3 regions of the Ancylomarina sp. YFZ004 genome follow, and region 2 is predicted to be linked to each of the others. Evidence: riboswitches for the same ligand, from Rfam matches in the RefSeq annotation. Region 2 holds a riboswitch; each other region holds the start of a gene.

Evidence for each region. Region 2 has a riboswitch for cobalamin ahead of ACXR6G_RS17970 (precorrin-2 dehydrogenase/sirohydrochlorin ferrochelatase family protein). Riboswitches for the same ligand answer to the same signal wherever they lie in the genome.
Region 1: it holds a riboswitch for cobalamin, as region 2 does, so the genes downstream of both, ACXR6G_RS14255 (sigma-54-dependent transcriptional regulator) here and ACXR6G_RS17970 (precorrin-2 dehydrogenase/sirohydrochlorin ferrochelatase family protein) in region 2, are expected to answer to the same signal.
Region 3: it holds a riboswitch for cobalamin, as region 2 does, so the genes downstream of both, ACXR6G_RS09310 (TonB-dependent receptor plug domain-containing protein) here and ACXR6G_RS17970 (precorrin-2 dehydrogenase/sirohydrochlorin ferrochelatase family protein) in region 2, are expected to answer to the same signal.

The regions. Positions count from the first base shown of each region.
Region 1 covers NZ_JBTCHQ010000009.1:71,217-76,538, reverse strand. Annotated here, with positions in the region: gene ACXR6G_RS14260 (transglycosylase domain-containing protein) at 1-1,325, shown strand, start outside; cobalamin riboswitch at 1,370-1,565, shown strand; gene ACXR6G_RS14255 (sigma-54-dependent transcriptional regulator) at 1,805-3,130, shown strand; gene ACXR6G_RS14250 (hypothetical protein) at 3,157-3,396, shown strand; gene ACXR6G_RS14245 (ATP-binding protein) at 3,403-5,322, opposite strand, start outside.
Region 2 covers NZ_JBTCHQ010000014.1:81,643-86,964, reverse strand. Annotated here, with positions in the region: gene ACXR6G_RS17975 (sodium:solute symporter family protein) at 1-1,404, opposite strand, end outside; cobalamin riboswitch at 1,630-1,836, shown strand; gene ACXR6G_RS17970 (precorrin-2 dehydrogenase/sirohydrochlorin ferrochelatase family protein) at 1,970-2,581, shown strand; gene cobA (uroporphyrinogen-III C-methyltransferase) at 2,629-3,408, shown strand; gene ACXR6G_RS17960 (sirohydrochlorin chelatase) at 3,427-4,287, shown strand; gene cobI (precorrin-2 C(20)-methyltransferase) at 4,291-4,992, shown strand; gene cobJ (precorrin-3B C(17)-methyltransferase) at 5,194-5,322, shown strand, end outside.
Region 3 covers NZ_JBTCHQ010000004.1:389,497-394,818, forward strand. Annotated here, with positions in the region: gene ACXR6G_RS09305 (TonB-dependent receptor plug domain-containing protein) at 1-1,505, shown strand, start outside; cobalamin riboswitch at 1,651-1,857, shown strand; gene ACXR6G_RS09310 (TonB-dependent receptor plug domain-containing protein) at 1,841-3,856, shown strand; gene ACXR6G_RS09315 (hypothetical protein) at 3,887-4,963, shown strand; gene ACXR6G_RS09320 (dipeptidase) at 5,235-5,322, shown strand, end outside.

The DNA.
Region 1 (5,322 bases), on a different contig from region 2:
TATATACGACGCTTGATTCTCGTATGCAGAAATATGCAGAGCAAGCCGTCAGAGAACATTTAGGGCTTGATTTACAGTCAGCTTTCGACAGAGAGAAGAAATATCACAAAAACCCTCCATTTTCAAATGATTTGGACGATGAAGCCGTAGAAAAGAACTTATACCTATCGATGAAAAGAAGTGAAAGATATCGTGTTTTAAAGGACAAAGATATTTCTCTTGATTCTATAAAAAGTATTTTTGAAACACCGACCCCAATGAGAATTTTCACTTGGAAGGGAGAACGTGATACCCTATTATCACCTAACGATTCTATGCTTTATTATAAAGGGTTTCTTCGTGCTGGTTTTATGTCAATGGTTCCACAAACAGGTGAGGTTAGAGCCTACGTGGGTGGACCAAACTACAAACACTTTATGTACGATATGGTAAATGTTGGTAAACGTCAAGTTGGTTCTATCATTAAACCATTCCTATATACGGTTGCCATGCAAGAAGGATTAACACCATGCGATAAGGTTCCAAATATTGCACCGACTTTTGATTTGGGTAACGGAACAACATGGACATCTAGAAATTCAACCAGTGCTCGAACGGGAGAAATGGTGACACTTAAATGGGGATTGGCCCATTCTGTAAATAATATCTCTGGCTGGGTCTTGAAACAATTCAAACCTCAAACCATAGTCGATATGGCTAAAAAAATGGGTATTATCAGTCGAATTGATCCTGTACCATCAATATTCCTAGGCACATCAGAAATTACGGTTAGAGAAATGGTCGGAGCCTATGGAACTTATGCCAACAAAGGTGTTTACATTAAACCTCGTTTTATTTCAAGAATTGAAGATAGTAAAGGAAACGAAGTTGCTCGCTCTATCCCACAAAAGCATGAGGTGATGAGTGCTAAAACAGCTTATTTAATGACCAACCTACTCCAAGGTGTAGTGAAGCAAGGAACAGGTGGGCGACTGGGATGGAAATACAACCTTCGCAACGCTATTGGGGGGAAAACCGGAACCACTCAAAACCATTCTGATGGTTGGTTTATGGGAGTTACACCCAACCTTGTTTCTGGTGTTTGGGTTGGTGCTGAAGACAGAGCCATCCACTTCGAAGGTATTCGACTGGGACAAGGAGCCAATATGGCTTTACCTATTTGGGCACTATATATGCAAAAAGTATATGCTGATGAATCTTTAAATATATCAAAAGGCAAATTTGAAAAGCCAGAAGGCTTCAATATTGATTTGGATTGTAACACACAATCCGCAAATCCCAGGAATAAAGGTTTAATCGAAAGTGAAGAAGAAGATTTCTTTTAAAATCAGTCATCTGGTAATATTGGCAAATGATCAATTTTTGATTAAACTTGCAGAACGATTTGGGTTCCGAAAGGAATAATAGGGAATCCTGTTAAAAACAGGAGCTGTCCCCGCAGCTGTAATTCTCGATTCGAAATTTTTCGAATCTGTATTTTGAACGAAAGACCACTGTTTCTATCAAACGGGAAGGTGTTCAAAATTGAGAAAAGCCAGAAGACCTGCCTTAATCATGAGTTTAGCTTTCGGGTAAGAAAAGCAGAAAGTCTCTGTAACCTTTCACTTTTTTGACGCAAGCAGAGTTGATCTTTGCCATAGATTGCTCGTGAAAATTCATAAGTAACTGTTAAAAGGATTGTAAAATTGCGATAGCAAGCTTACAATCCTTTGTTTTTTTTTCAAACTCATAGTATTCCATCAAAGCTTTTTAATTAATTTTGTTTAAATTGACTTTCACAGTTTAGCATCCCGATAAGCTCATTATGAATAAAATCCTCATTATAGACGATGATCCTACGATCTGTATCATGCTTCAAGGCCTACTTAATAAGAAAGGTTTCGAATCAGATATCGCCTTTTCTGCCAATGAAGGATTAAAAAAATTTAGCAGTTTTAAGCCGAATTTAGTTATTAGTGATTTCCGCTTACCAGATATCAATGGTCTTGATCTTCTCAAGCAGATAAAGAGTTTGAATCCTCACATGCCCGTCATCATCATGACATCTTATGCTGAAATTCGAACAGCCGTGAATGCTATTAAACTAGGAGCTTACGAATACATAACAAAACCTCTCAATCCTGAAGAAATACTCGTACTTATCAATTCTGCAATAGCAAAATCTAAAACTGTTGATAAAACGAAGAAAATTGAATTTATCCGTGGTAAAAGCCCGAATTCAGTTCAAATAGATCAGTATATAAGTCTGGTTGCTCCTACTGATATGTCTGTAATTATTGAGGGTGAAAGTGGAACAGGGAAAGAAATTGTTGCACGTAGAATTCATGAGGCCAGTGCCCGAAAGAATAAAAATTTCGTAGCAGTAGATTGTGGTGCATTGTCGAATGAATTAGCCGGCAGTGAACTTTTCGGTCACAATAAAGGCTCATTTACGGGTGCTATTAGTGATAAAAAAGGTCAGTTCGAATTTGCCAAAGGAGGAACACTCTTCCTGGATGAAATTGGAAATTTATCCTACGAAATCCAGATCAAACTATTAAGAGCTATTCAAGAAAGAAAAATCCGACAGCTTGGCAGTAATAATGATATTGATACCGATGTTAGAATCCTCGTTGCCACTAATGAAGATCTAATTAAAGAGGTTAATAAGGCTAATTTCAGAGAAGATTTATATCACCGGTTAAACGAATTCAAAATTTCGGTTCCAGCTCTTCGTGATAGAAAAGAAGATATCAAATTATTTGCTGATAATTTTCTAAGCCTATCCAATAAGGAACTCAATAAGAACATCAATAATTTTTCTGATGAATTTATTCAAAAGTTAAAAGATTACAGCTGGCCTGGAAATTTAAGAGAACTTAGAAATGTGATCAGAAGAGCCTTACTTTTAAGTACAGGGGATCGTGTTGAAACATCTGCCTTACCTACAGAAATCCTCCACTATCAGGAGACCACTACCCTATCTGATAATACAACAGATCTGAAACTCATTCAGGCTTCAACAGAAAGAGATAAAATTATAGATATTTTGAGAGAAGTCAACAACAATAAATCGAAGGCAGCTCGCTTACTCAATATCGATAGAAAAACACTTTATACTAAAATGAAGCAATACGGTATTGAGGGCTGATTTCACCTTTAAAATCTTAACAAAGAATGACAAGAAAATTCCTAGATTATACAATTTATTACCTTACGGTTTGTGCTCCATTCATTCTTATCTACAAACCCGAATTCGACATTAGTCAATTCATGATAGTCTATTTTTTATTCTTCAGACCTCTAATTGATGGTTTGTTCTTGACCTACCTAACCAAAAAATCAAGTTGGGATTTCTATATTCCATTCTACTCACACACGAAATATTTCAGAATGTTTTTAGGAGGAAAACTATAAAATTGATCAAGAGTTCTTTTGCAAGTCTTCAATTTGTTCAAAAACTTGATTTGATATTTCATCTAGTTTATCGATAAAACTGTTCACCTCATCAAGATTCATTAGCTCATCAGGATTTTGATGAATCATTTTTTCTAATTCTATCAAAATCTCGCTTGCTGAAACTATTCCAAGTTGACGATAAGAGCTCAACATTCTATGGGCTATTTCGCCTAACTGAGTATGATTTTCTTCTTTACTTGCTTCCTTTAGGAGCTGCAAACTTTCTTTAGCTATTCGAACGAAACTAGTCAAGACCTGATTAACTATGCCTTTATCCCCCCCAGTGAATTTCTCTATCTCAGATAATTCAAATAATAGATGATTGGTTTCATATATTGATTTTACTTCCTCTATTGGGCTTATTTCAACTTCGAGATTCAATTGCTCACACAGGATTTGAAGTAATGTATCTTCTTCAAAAGGCTTCAATAAGTAAGCTGACATGCCTTCTTTGATGTATTTATTTAAATCTACTTGACGGACATTCGCTGTTAGAGCAATAATAGGCATATCTAATTTTAGCTTGGTTCGAATATGCTTACAAAGATCCACACCTCCCATTTCAGGCATATGAATATCGGTTAATAAGATATCATACTTGGTATCTTTCATGCTTTCAAGAGCCTTCAAACCATTGTCAACAAAGTTTGCATTTAGATTCCAACCTTTAAAAATTGTTTGCAGCAAAAGAGAACTGTATTCATCATCTTCAGCCACCAATATTCTTTTTTGCTTCAATGCGTCGGGCACTACATTTATCACCTTCAATACAGACTCTTCACCTATTACATTTCCTTTTACAATTGGAAGATTTAAACAAAACTCAGATCCTTTATCCAATTCACTGCTGACACTTAAATCGCCACCTAACATTCTAGCTAATCGACGACTAATTGATAAGCCCAATCCAGTTCCACCATATTTTCTTGCAGAGAACGATTCTGCCTGACTGAAATCTTCAAACACATGTTCTAATTTATCTGAAGAGATACCAATCCCAGTATCCATTAAGCTTACTTTAAGAATGTTTTTATCTGCATTTGTTTCCATAACAGCCTTTATACTTACAGCACCTTTTTCTGTAAACTTAATGGCATTGGAACCAAGATTCAGTAGAATCTGTTTTAAACGAAAAGGATCACTTTCAAAATAATATTGATCTTCACCTTCGTAAGTCCATGAAAATTCTAAGTTCTTCTTATTAGCCGTTTCGCTTAGCAGATTGAAAACCTCATGAATCAATTTCTTTGGTTCAAAACTCTGCTTTTCGATCACTAGTTTACCAGCTTCAATTTTCGCTAAATCTAAAATATCATTAACCAAACCTAAAAGATGATTTGAAGAGTTCTCTATCACCTCAACATACTTTGTTTGCTCAGTATTCATTTCGGTTTTTTCAAGCTGGCGGGAAAAACCAATCAAAGCATTTAATGGTGTTCTAATCTCATGACTCATCGATGCTAAAAATTCTTCTTTCACCTTAGCTAATTCCTCAGCTTTGCCTTTGGCAAGGATAAGTTGTTTTTTTAGATAATCTGATTTTGAAAGATCGAGCAGGGTAAAAAGGATGAATAATACACCAAAAATAAACCCAACAATAATAACGATGGTAATGAGTATAATGGAGTCTTTAGCTAACTGCTCGGTTTGGGTAACCTTTTGTGTAATATCTCTGATTTGTTGCTGTTCAAGCTCAGTTAGTAGCTTTTTTATCTTCTGTAATATGATAGAGTTTTCATCAACTAATTTGAGTTCCTCATGCATTAATCTTTCACGAGCCTTTTGCTCTTTCCTACGAGATGACTCTAATTCTTCCTTAAAACTATTGAAAAGGCTATCTTGCTTTAAGATAAAACTACTATCAATACCCACCTCTTGACGCTC
Region 2 (5,322 bases):
TTCAGCTTTGCTGACTAAGCTGGCAATTAAATAAACTAAGGCTGATCCAAGCATGCCAATTAAAACATGTTTGGCTGTTCCAATTTCCCAGGGAAGAGGCAGTTTGGCACCCAGAGCAACCGTTAAGTTGTAAAGCGAGAAAATGGTGCCAAAAATCATAGACGACATCGCTCCAATCGTAGTCCCCCTTTTCCAAATAAAGCCTAGCATTAAAGGGACGAAAGCACCCGTTGATAAAAGATCGGCAGCAAGCCATGAAACCTTAAGAATTGATTTTATTTCGAGACCAATAACCAAGGCAATAAGCGTGACAACAATTGTTCCTAGCTTTCCAACGATCAGAAGTTGTTTTTGTTTGGCATCAGGCTTAAACTTGTTTTTGTATATATCTACACAAAGAACCATAGCTCCCGTGTTGATCAAAGAATCCATGGTAGACATAATGGCCGAACAAATACCCACAAAGATTAATGCACCAAGGAATGGAGGCATATAATCATTGATAATGCCTGAAATAACACCACCTTGAGGCATCTCTTCAAATAAGCCTAAAGCTAGCATCCCCGTAAAAGTCACCATTAGGTAAAGAGGGATATAGACTAGAAAGCTTAAGCCTATCATCTTACGAGCATCGTGGGGAGATCGAGCTGCTGAAATTCGTTGCCAGACATTGGCCTGTATCATCCACGCACTACCAAATGTGATGATATAAACCATATTACTTGATATCTGATGGGTAAAAGAGAAATAGTTGCTTAAGCCTTTTGTATCAGCAATATTCTTAATTGCAGGAATTCCTCCTGAATAATAATAGGCGTAGGCAAAGACCAATATTGAGGCCGATAAGAGAAAGACAAATTGTATGATATCAGTACGGACAACAGCTTTGAATCCTCCAAAAAAGGAATAGAGTAAGACAATACCTGTTCCAATAATGGCTGACATCTTATAATCTAAGTGTAGAAATTTTTCGAAGAATATACCAATTCCTACAATTTGTGAGGCAGCTGTAATCGTCATGAATAAGAAAATCAGTACCGAAAGCATTAGTGCTGGAGCTTTTCCATATCGTTCTTCCAATAATTGGGGTTGCGTGATGCTGCCCACTTTTCGGATGGCCCTCGCAAATACAAAGAGTAAACCCGTAGAGAATAAAACAGGCATTCCATAAATCCAGAAGGCAGAAACTCCATTCTGATAGGAGTGATCAGCCGTTTCAATAGCTGAACCAGCTCCCCACCACGAAGCAATAAACGTGATGGCTAAGGCTAAGAAAGAGAGGGATCTGTTGGCTAGGAAATAGCCTTCAATAGAATCACTTTTCTTAGAAAATATAGATGATCCGACAATGAGAATAACATAGATTGCTAATAGGGTTATGGAGAATACTTGTAAAGAAGCCATGTGATTATTAAAACTTAAAAATTGATTAAAGATACATAGATACAGATTTTCTTGATGGTTTAGGAATAAAAAAAGAATAATTAGTCTGAATTAGAAGCTGTGATGACCTAATCAGAAAGCTTATGATGTTGATATTTAACACCTGTTCAGGATATTGATGTTTTATAACAAATCTAAAAAAGAACAAATCGTCTTTAAATTGTTTTGGAGAGAATAAAAAACGCTTACATTTGACGCAGTTTTGGTGAAAGCTTAATCGTCGATTGAGCTTTAAAAGGGAATTCGGTTAAAGTCCGATACAGCCCCCGCTACTGTAAGTTTTTTATGGTTTTTACTAAATCCACTGTTCCAACACTCGGAATGGGAAGGAATAAAACCGATCTATTGATCTACGAAACAAGTCAGGAAACCTGCCAAAACGGTAATCAAACTTAAGACTCTTGGGGAAGGGAGTTGTTTGTAGATATATTTATCTTCAATTAAACAAACATACCCCATCATATTTAGTTGCTTACCTGGAAATTGATTTGTTAAAAATCAGAGTGTTAATGTAAACTAAAGTGCGATGAGCTGGTATTCAGTAAGTTTAAATCTAAAGGGCCGGAATTGTTTAATTGTGGGCGGCGGAAAAGTGGCAGAACGTAAGCTTAAATCTTTGATTAAGGCTGAAGCAAATGTCACACTAATTGCTCCAAATATTACTGCTATTCTGCAAGAAATGCGTGAGGCAGGTGCCTACCATTATCTTAATAGCACGTATCAAGCCAATGATGTCAATGGCTTTTTTCTTGTAATAGCTGCAACTGATTGTTCAGAAACAAATTCTCGAATAGGTGCAGATGCTGAATCACAAGCTATTCTATTTAATTCAGCCAATTCATCTGAATATTCCAATTTTTATCCGGCAGCTGCTACTCAATGTGGCGATATTCAACTGGCTGTTTCATCCAATGGTCAAAATCCTTATCTGGCTAAAAAAATACGTACATATCTCGATCAAAAATTCGATAACTCTTTGCAAGAAGAAGTTCTGGAGTTGGGGCGTCTGAGAAATCAGATGGTAAAGGATACTCTTGGACTTGGCGAAAAGGAAAAGAAGGCCTTTATGAAGGATAATTTACTTGAAAAGGTAGAAGCATTATTAGATAAGGTTGATACAAAAACTTGGAACCTATAAATCGATTCGCATCGATAAATTGAGATACTATATTTAAGAAAGATATAATGAACGGAAAAGTATATATAACCGGAGCAGGACCTGGAGATAAAGGTTTAATTACCGTTAAGGCCGCTGAGGCTTTAAAAATTGCCGATGTCGTATTCTACGACTACTTGGTTAATATTGAACTTCTGGACTATTGTAAGGACAGTTGTGAGAGTATTTATGTTGGGAAAAAGCATAAGAATCACACTTGCCCACAGGAAGATATCAATCAGATGATTGTGGATTATGCCAAAATGGGTAAGACGGTTGTTCGATTAAAAGGTGGTGATCCTTACGTATTTGGTAGAGGGAGTGAAGAAGCGATTAAATTGCTTGAGAATGGAATTCAATTTGAAGAGATTCCTGGTATCACTTCAGGTATTGCTGCACCAGCTTATGCTGGTATTCCTGTAACGGCTCGTAATGTTTCTTCTTCAGTGGCATTCTTCACCGGTCATCCTCCAGTAAGTCGCGAAAGAGATTTGCAGTGGGATAAAATTTCTACAGGTATCGATACGCTTGTCTTTTATATGGGCATAACCAATGCGCCGACTATCATTAACAATTTGATGAAACATGGACGTTCAAAAGAAACTCCGGTTGCCTTAATTCGTTGGGGAACTTGTCCAGAGCAGGAAGTTGTGAAAGGTGAATTGCATAATATCATTGCAAAGATGGAAGCTTTAGATTTTCGCCCACCAGCCATTATGGTTGTTGGCGAGGTCGTTTCTATATCAGATAAACTGATGGCTGTAGCTGAAGAAGCACAAGCAAAAGAGGAATACTCAATCATCAATTAAAATTCATAAATCTTAAATATGAAGAAGGGAATATTACTGTGCGGACACGGTACTCGTGTTCAAGTTGGAGAGTTAGCTTTTAAAGCATTTGCAGAGAAATTTGCAAGCACAATAACTGATTATGAAGTTGAATATGGTTTTCTGGAACTTTCTGAACCTAATTTCGAACAAGGTGTAAGCAAGTTGAAGGCTAAGGGTGTAGAGGAAATTATTGCGGTGCCTGTTTTCTTATTCAATGGTGTTCATATTGCTGCTGATATTCCGAATAAGCTTCACGAGCTTCAGGAAAAACATGAGGTGACAATCAAATTGGCTAATTACATTGGCGTATGTCAGGAAATGGTGGATCTTTCTTTGGATCTAATCAAGAAGAGTATCTCTGATGAAGATATGAGCGATACCGCTTTCTTCCCAATTGGTATTGGTGCTTCTATGGCCGATTCAAATGGTGATATGCTCAAGCTCTCTCGTTTGGCTCAGGAAGAGTTGAAAATGCCATTCATGATCAATGCTTTTACTTCACGTATGACTTTCCCTTCGGTAGATAAAGCTTTGGCTGTTTTAGATCAATTATCATATAAGCGTATTATCGCTTTACCCTATATTTTCTTCCCAGGAGTTTATCTGGATAATGCAATTAGAAGCATAGAAGAATTCAAATTGAAGCATCCTGAAAAGGAGTTCATTCTATGTCCTAAAATTGGCGAGAGTGATCTGCTGATCGATATTCTGATGTTGAGATTGAAAGCGGTTGAAGAAGGCAAGGTGGATTTGATTGAAAGTAGAGATCCTTCTGCTTGTTCACATCACCACCATCACCATGGACACGATCACAGCCATGCACATCATCACGGACATTCACACGATCATAAACATTAGAATATGACAGGTAAAGTATATGGGGTTTCCTTAGGACCAGGCGATCCCGAATTGATTACAATAAAGGCTCTTAAAACACTTCAGCATTCTGATAAGATTTATTATCCTGCTAGTGTATCTGAGAAAAAAGGTAATTCTAGTTTTTCGCTCCCTATTTTAAAACAATTAGGTTTAAATGATTTGCAACTATATCCGATACCCTTGAAAATGTCTTACGACAGATCAGAGGCGGAGGGAGCCTATTTTGAATTGTTTCAGAAAATTCAGGCAGATATAGAGCAGGATTTGCATGTTTCGGTGGTGAGTGAGGGCGATATTTCGTTCTTCAGCACATTTGCTTATCTCTTAAAACATCTGAAAAATAACAATATATCATATGAAATGATTCCGGGTGTACCCGCTTTTATTTTGGCAGGTTCAAAATCAGGTTTACCCATTTGTACTTTAAGCGATAAGGTTTTAGTCGATCCGAATGTAGACAGCAAAGAAGGTTTGCTAAAACAACTTGAAGAGAATGATACCATCGTATTGATGAAAGTGTCAAAAGTAAAAACCTGGATTGCAGACTTTATTTTAGAGCATAAGCCAGAATTATTCTATGGAGAATATCTGGGAACCGATAAGGAGTTTATCACCGACGATGCAGAAGTGCTTCGTGACAGAAGAATCCCTTATTTCACGATCATTATTCTGAAGAAGGCTTAAAAGTTAGAGAGAGTTTAAAGTACTTACAAGTGCCTAAAATGCACTAGAGTTAAAAGTTATAAATTCAATTGTAACCTATTCTCCCTTTCAGGGGAGATGTCCGAAGGACAGAGGGGTGTTCGATTGTATGAAAAATAGATACAGTGATTTCGTATTGTAGATCATGTTTACAATAAACACAAGTATCAGATAGAAGAAATTATGCAAGGAAAAATATATATCGTTGGCTTGGGTCCTGGTGATCCAAACATGTTTTTAAATCCAGCTATTGATGCCATTAAAGAGGCAGATGTTGTTATTGGATACAAGTACTATTTCCAGTTTATTCAA
Region 3 (5,322 bases), on a different contig from region 2:
ATCTTTACGATGAAGAATATGCCAAATCTATTTTAGATCCTTCTACCTATGGCGAACGAATGGAGAATTCTCAGTTCGAAACCTATAGTGTGAGTTCTAGAATTGGTTTTATTCTTTCAAAGAATTGGGAAATAAACTTTAATGGGGGATACTACAAAGCTGATGATGTTGAGACACCCGGTAACTTTTGGCATACTGAAGGTATGGATTCCAAAGATATTGAACGTTATTCATTCGGGTTTGATTTAATGGGAAATCTAGATGGCCATCAAATTAAATTTTCGCCATATTATTCTGATGAGGATAACAAAACTTATGATGTAGGTTCAGATGGCTATGGTGACTTTGTAAGTTCTTTTAAAACATATGGATTTCAATTGCATGATACTTATCAAATTGGAGACCACACTTTAGCTCTTGGATTAGATAATAAAACTGAAAGTTACAAGAGTAAGAACTATAAACCCTCTGGTGAGATAGAAGCTCCTTATCAACCTAATCATAAAAATATATCAACAGGAATTTTTGCACAATCTCAGTTTAAATTGCCGAATGAAAAATTGAATCTGTTAATTGGGGTTCGTGGTGATAATGTTAAGTTTGAATTGGAAGCTGATAAGCTTTTAGCAAACCTAAAAAGTAGTGAGAACTATTGGGTGTTTACTAAAAATATTGGTTTGAAATTTGAACTACTTGATGGTCTTTCTGCTCATACAAGTTGGGGAGATGCTTTTTTAGCACCAAAAGCTTATCAGGTTGCTGGTGAGTATACAAGAGGATCTTCAGTAACAGTTGGTAATCCTGGCCTTGATCCGGAAAGATCAAACACCGTAGATTTTGGTTTCACTTACAATAAGTTTAAGCAAGGGATTAATTTTGATTTAACTTATTTCAGCACACATCATAAGGATAAGATCATAAGATCAAATTTACCAGATTATAGTACAACATATATAAATGCACAAAAAGCTAAAATGAAGGGGTTAGAATTGATTGCTTCTTATGACTTTGGTGCTTTAAGTGATTATGATTATTCGTTACGAGCGTACTTAAATTACACTCATATTATTGATGCAGATTTGAAATACAAGGATGCTCAGGGCCATAATCAAAAAGGAGCTATGAGGTATGTCCGCGATAATACCGCATCATTTGGTTTGGAATTCGATAATTTGAAAGGATTCACAACACGTTTGAATGGACGATATATCGGTCATCGTTATGAGAATAACTATATATATATGGCTGATTATTCAAATTGGCCAAATATTACAAAGGAACCAATTATTTTCAATGGTAAGGAAGTACGTTCTGATCTGATTAACGAAGAGTTGTTACGTCATCCGGTATCTTACGTTTTCGATTACTCTGTTTCTTATACTTTCAAAGAAAAATATACTTTAGGTTTGACAGTATCCAATCTATTGGATGAAAATTACACTGAAAAAGATGCTTACAATATGCCAGGAAGATCGATAATGGCTAAGTTCAATTGTCGATTCTAAAATCTATTAATTCACTCAAAAAGGGATGTTCCAATTGTGGAACATCCTTTTTTTATGATAGGTGGTTTGTTAGCTGTTGATTTATAGTGTGTTTAGGAATATGTTCCAAATAAGAGATTAGGTCGTCTGATTTTGTTTTTTTTTATACATTTGCAGCGTAATTGGTTCTCGTGAATCTGACTTTTGTCAGATGGAGATGAAAAGGGAATCCGGTGTGAGTCCGGAGCTGTTCCCGTAGCTGTAAGCTCAGAAAAAAGCTTTTTCACTGCAATGCCACTGTTCGCCTTAGGCGGATGGGAAGGCCGAAAAAGTTGAGTAAGTCAGAAGACCTGCCAATGCAAACTTATTTTTCAAAACATTCGGAGAAGATGTTTGGAAGACGATCGAATGCGATATTTCTATTGTTCTATCCTTGTGTTTTCTTCTTTATCAATTATAAGATGAAGTTGAAATTATTACTTGTGCTGTTAGTAAGCTTTATAAGCTTAAATAGTTGGAGTCAAACTGTTGGAGTCGATACGATTCAGATTAATACCATTGATATTTTAGCACCTAGATTGAAGCATTTTTCAGAAGCTGAAAAGCATCAGGAAATTGATTCATTAACCCTTGTGCGATATGGAAGTCAGGATTTGGCCACACTATTGCAAAAGGTTTCACTGGTTAATATGTCATCGAATGGTTCTTTAGGAGCTTTATCAACTGTAGGTATTCGAGGGGCATCTGCTACTCACACATCGGTTAATTGGAATGGGATTCCAGTAAATTCAGTGACTACAGGTTCAGCCGATCTTTCCTTAATTAGCGCTGGAGCCTTTGACGATATAGAGGTTGTTTTTGGAGCTCCAGGATCCTTATATGGAAGTGGTACATATGGTGGTGCTATCAATTTATCCAATATACCTACTTGGAAAAAACATTCACGTTTAAATTTCATTTCTGAATACGGTAGTTTTTCAAATTCAAAACAGAGTTTAGTTGGAGCTTACTCTAACAAATATATTTCGTATTCAGGTCAAGTGTTTTACAGATATGGTAAAAATGATTTCGAGTATGACGATATTTATGATTTTGGTTCGCCCACAGAAAAGCTAAATCATAATGAAAATAAGGATTATGGCATAATTCAGGATCTTCATTTTAACTTGAATGAGCATTTTATTGATTTAGGCATTTGGTATCAGGTTAAGAATAAAAACATAGCAGGTTTGATGGGGATTGGAAAGCCTCATAGCCTTCAGAAACAAAGAGATTCTTCTATAAAAGCTTTTGTGGGATGGAAACATCTTTTCAACAAATTTCGTGTAGAAGCCAAAATTGCATACTTGTCGGATAATTTAAAATATACCGATAAAGAGACGGTAGGAGGCCCTTATAAGATCTATTCTAAAATTTCATCTCAACGTTTGATTAATGAAATGAATGTCCGTTGGTATGCGACTTCAAAGTTGAGTTTCGATGCCAATTTAAAGTATAATTATCTGGAAGCTGATGCATCGGCTTATGGGAATACGATTACGGAAAATGAAACGAAATTTGGGATTGTAGCCAATTATGCACCGCGAATTGGAAAATTCGTTTTATCATGGACTCAAGATAAAAGTAGCGAGGTTGATCCGCCATCGATGTTTGCAGCCAGTTCATTGGTTCATGTTTTACCAAATATTTTCGACTTTCGATTTAAAGTTGGAAGCCATTACCGCAGACCTACATTTAACGAAAGGTATTGGATCCCTGGAGGGAATCTCAATCTTAAATCGGAAGAAGGTTGGAATTATGAGCTAGGCTTGATTATGCTGGAAAGAAAATTAGCCGATGGTTTAATGGGGATTGATTTGAATTATTATAGGGCTGATAATACGAATGCCATTTCATGGCAACCCGATGGAAGTTATTGGAGTCCTAAGAATACTGGTAAAGTTCTTTCTCAAGGAGTTGAATTGGAAGCCAATTATAATAAGGATATATATCATGATTATAAGTTCAATTTCACAATGAAGTATGCTTATAATGATACTTATTATAATGATAAAATGGCTACGAATTATAAAAAGGAATTAGCGTATCGTCCTCATCATATTGTGAAATTGGGGAGTGATTTGATTCACGAAAAATGGAGTGTTGGACTTTTAGCCTCACATCGTTCAGATACAAAAACGAATGATGGAGATAATTTAGAAGGAAATATTTTGTTGGATATTAATGGAGCGTATAAGCTAAAACTAGCTGGAACAGATGTTAGTTTTAATGGACGAGTTGAAAATATATTTAATAAGTCATACGAACTTGTTAAATTTTACCCTATGCCTGGGAGAGCCTTTTATTTGGGGCTTAATATTAAGTTGAAATAAAGTTGTTTATACAATTAAATTTAAAATAAGATGAAAAAAGTATTGAATCTTGCGATGTATCTTGTAGTAGCAAGTCTTTTATTTGTGTCATGTTCTGATGATGATAATGATTCAATCCCCAATGTGAGTGTTGATGGAATTTATGTGTTAAATGAAGGAAGCACTAACGGGAGTATCACTTTTATCGATAAGGTTTCAGGTGAGCCTACTCTAAACTATTTTGAGTCTGTTAATGGTTTGCCATTAGGAAAATTTCCTCAGTCTATGACTTTTTCAGATGAATATGCTCTTATTACAGCGACTACAACGACTGGGGCAGGTTATGTTGAGATTGTTGATAAAGTTACGTTTAAGCATGTAGAGTCAATTACAGATTTAAGCTATCCACGTGATATTACCGTGGTTGGTGATATAGCGTATGTGTCTAATGGTAGTGGAGCTAACGCAGGTGATAAAAATGAAGTTTTAGTTATTAATCTAACTACCTTAAAAATTGTAAAAAGAATTGAAGTGGGTGCTGGTCCAGAGAAAATGGTTTTATCAGGTGATAAGCTTTATGTGGCAAACTCTGGTGGATGGTCTAATAGCGATAAAACAGTATCTGTTATCGATATTAACTCTAACACTGTGGTAACTACTCTTGAGGTTAAAAACTGTCCTAAGGATATGGTTGTTGATGCAAATGGAGATGTATGGGTGTATTGCGGAGGTAAGCCAAGTTACGATAGCAATTGGGCTTTAATTGGACTTGCTGAACCAGGTGTATCAAAAATTAGTGTCGCAAATAATGAAGTGACTTCTTACGAGTTGACAGATATTTCTACACCAGGTTTGAAAAATATTTGTATCTCTAAAGATAAAAAGACAATTTATTTTATGTCAGATGCAGTATATGCAATGGATTATAAAGCTACTGTTTTACCAACAGAGAAGTTTCTTGATAAAACATTCTATGGTATTGATGTAAACCCTGAGAATGGAAATATCTGGTGTTGTAATGCAACTTTCGGTCAGGCAGGTGAAGTTGTTGTTTATGATGAAGAGGCTCAGGAAATGAAATCATTTGCTGTTGGTGTTATGCCAAACTCGTCAAATTTTAAGTACTAGAACAAGCATAACAGATGAGTCATTAGGCTCTTCTTTTCAAGATATTAAGGGAACTTCTTCATGGAGTTCCCTTTTTTCACATCCTTTAATGGCTTACTTCTTCATTTTTTTTAATAAATAAGAAAGCTTCTATTTTACTCTTGTTCTCTGTCTTTATCTCCACTTGAGCTTTGTTTATTTGAGTCCTTTTAATAATTTCGGAAGGTTTGACTGATGAATATCAATTGAACTGAACCTAAACCCCCGAATAACTTAACTCAATCATAAACCTATGCACAAAACATTTTTATTTTTCTTAATCGTATTTATTCAAGCCAGTACCATCTTTGATGTTTCTGCTTGTACAAATTTTATTGTTA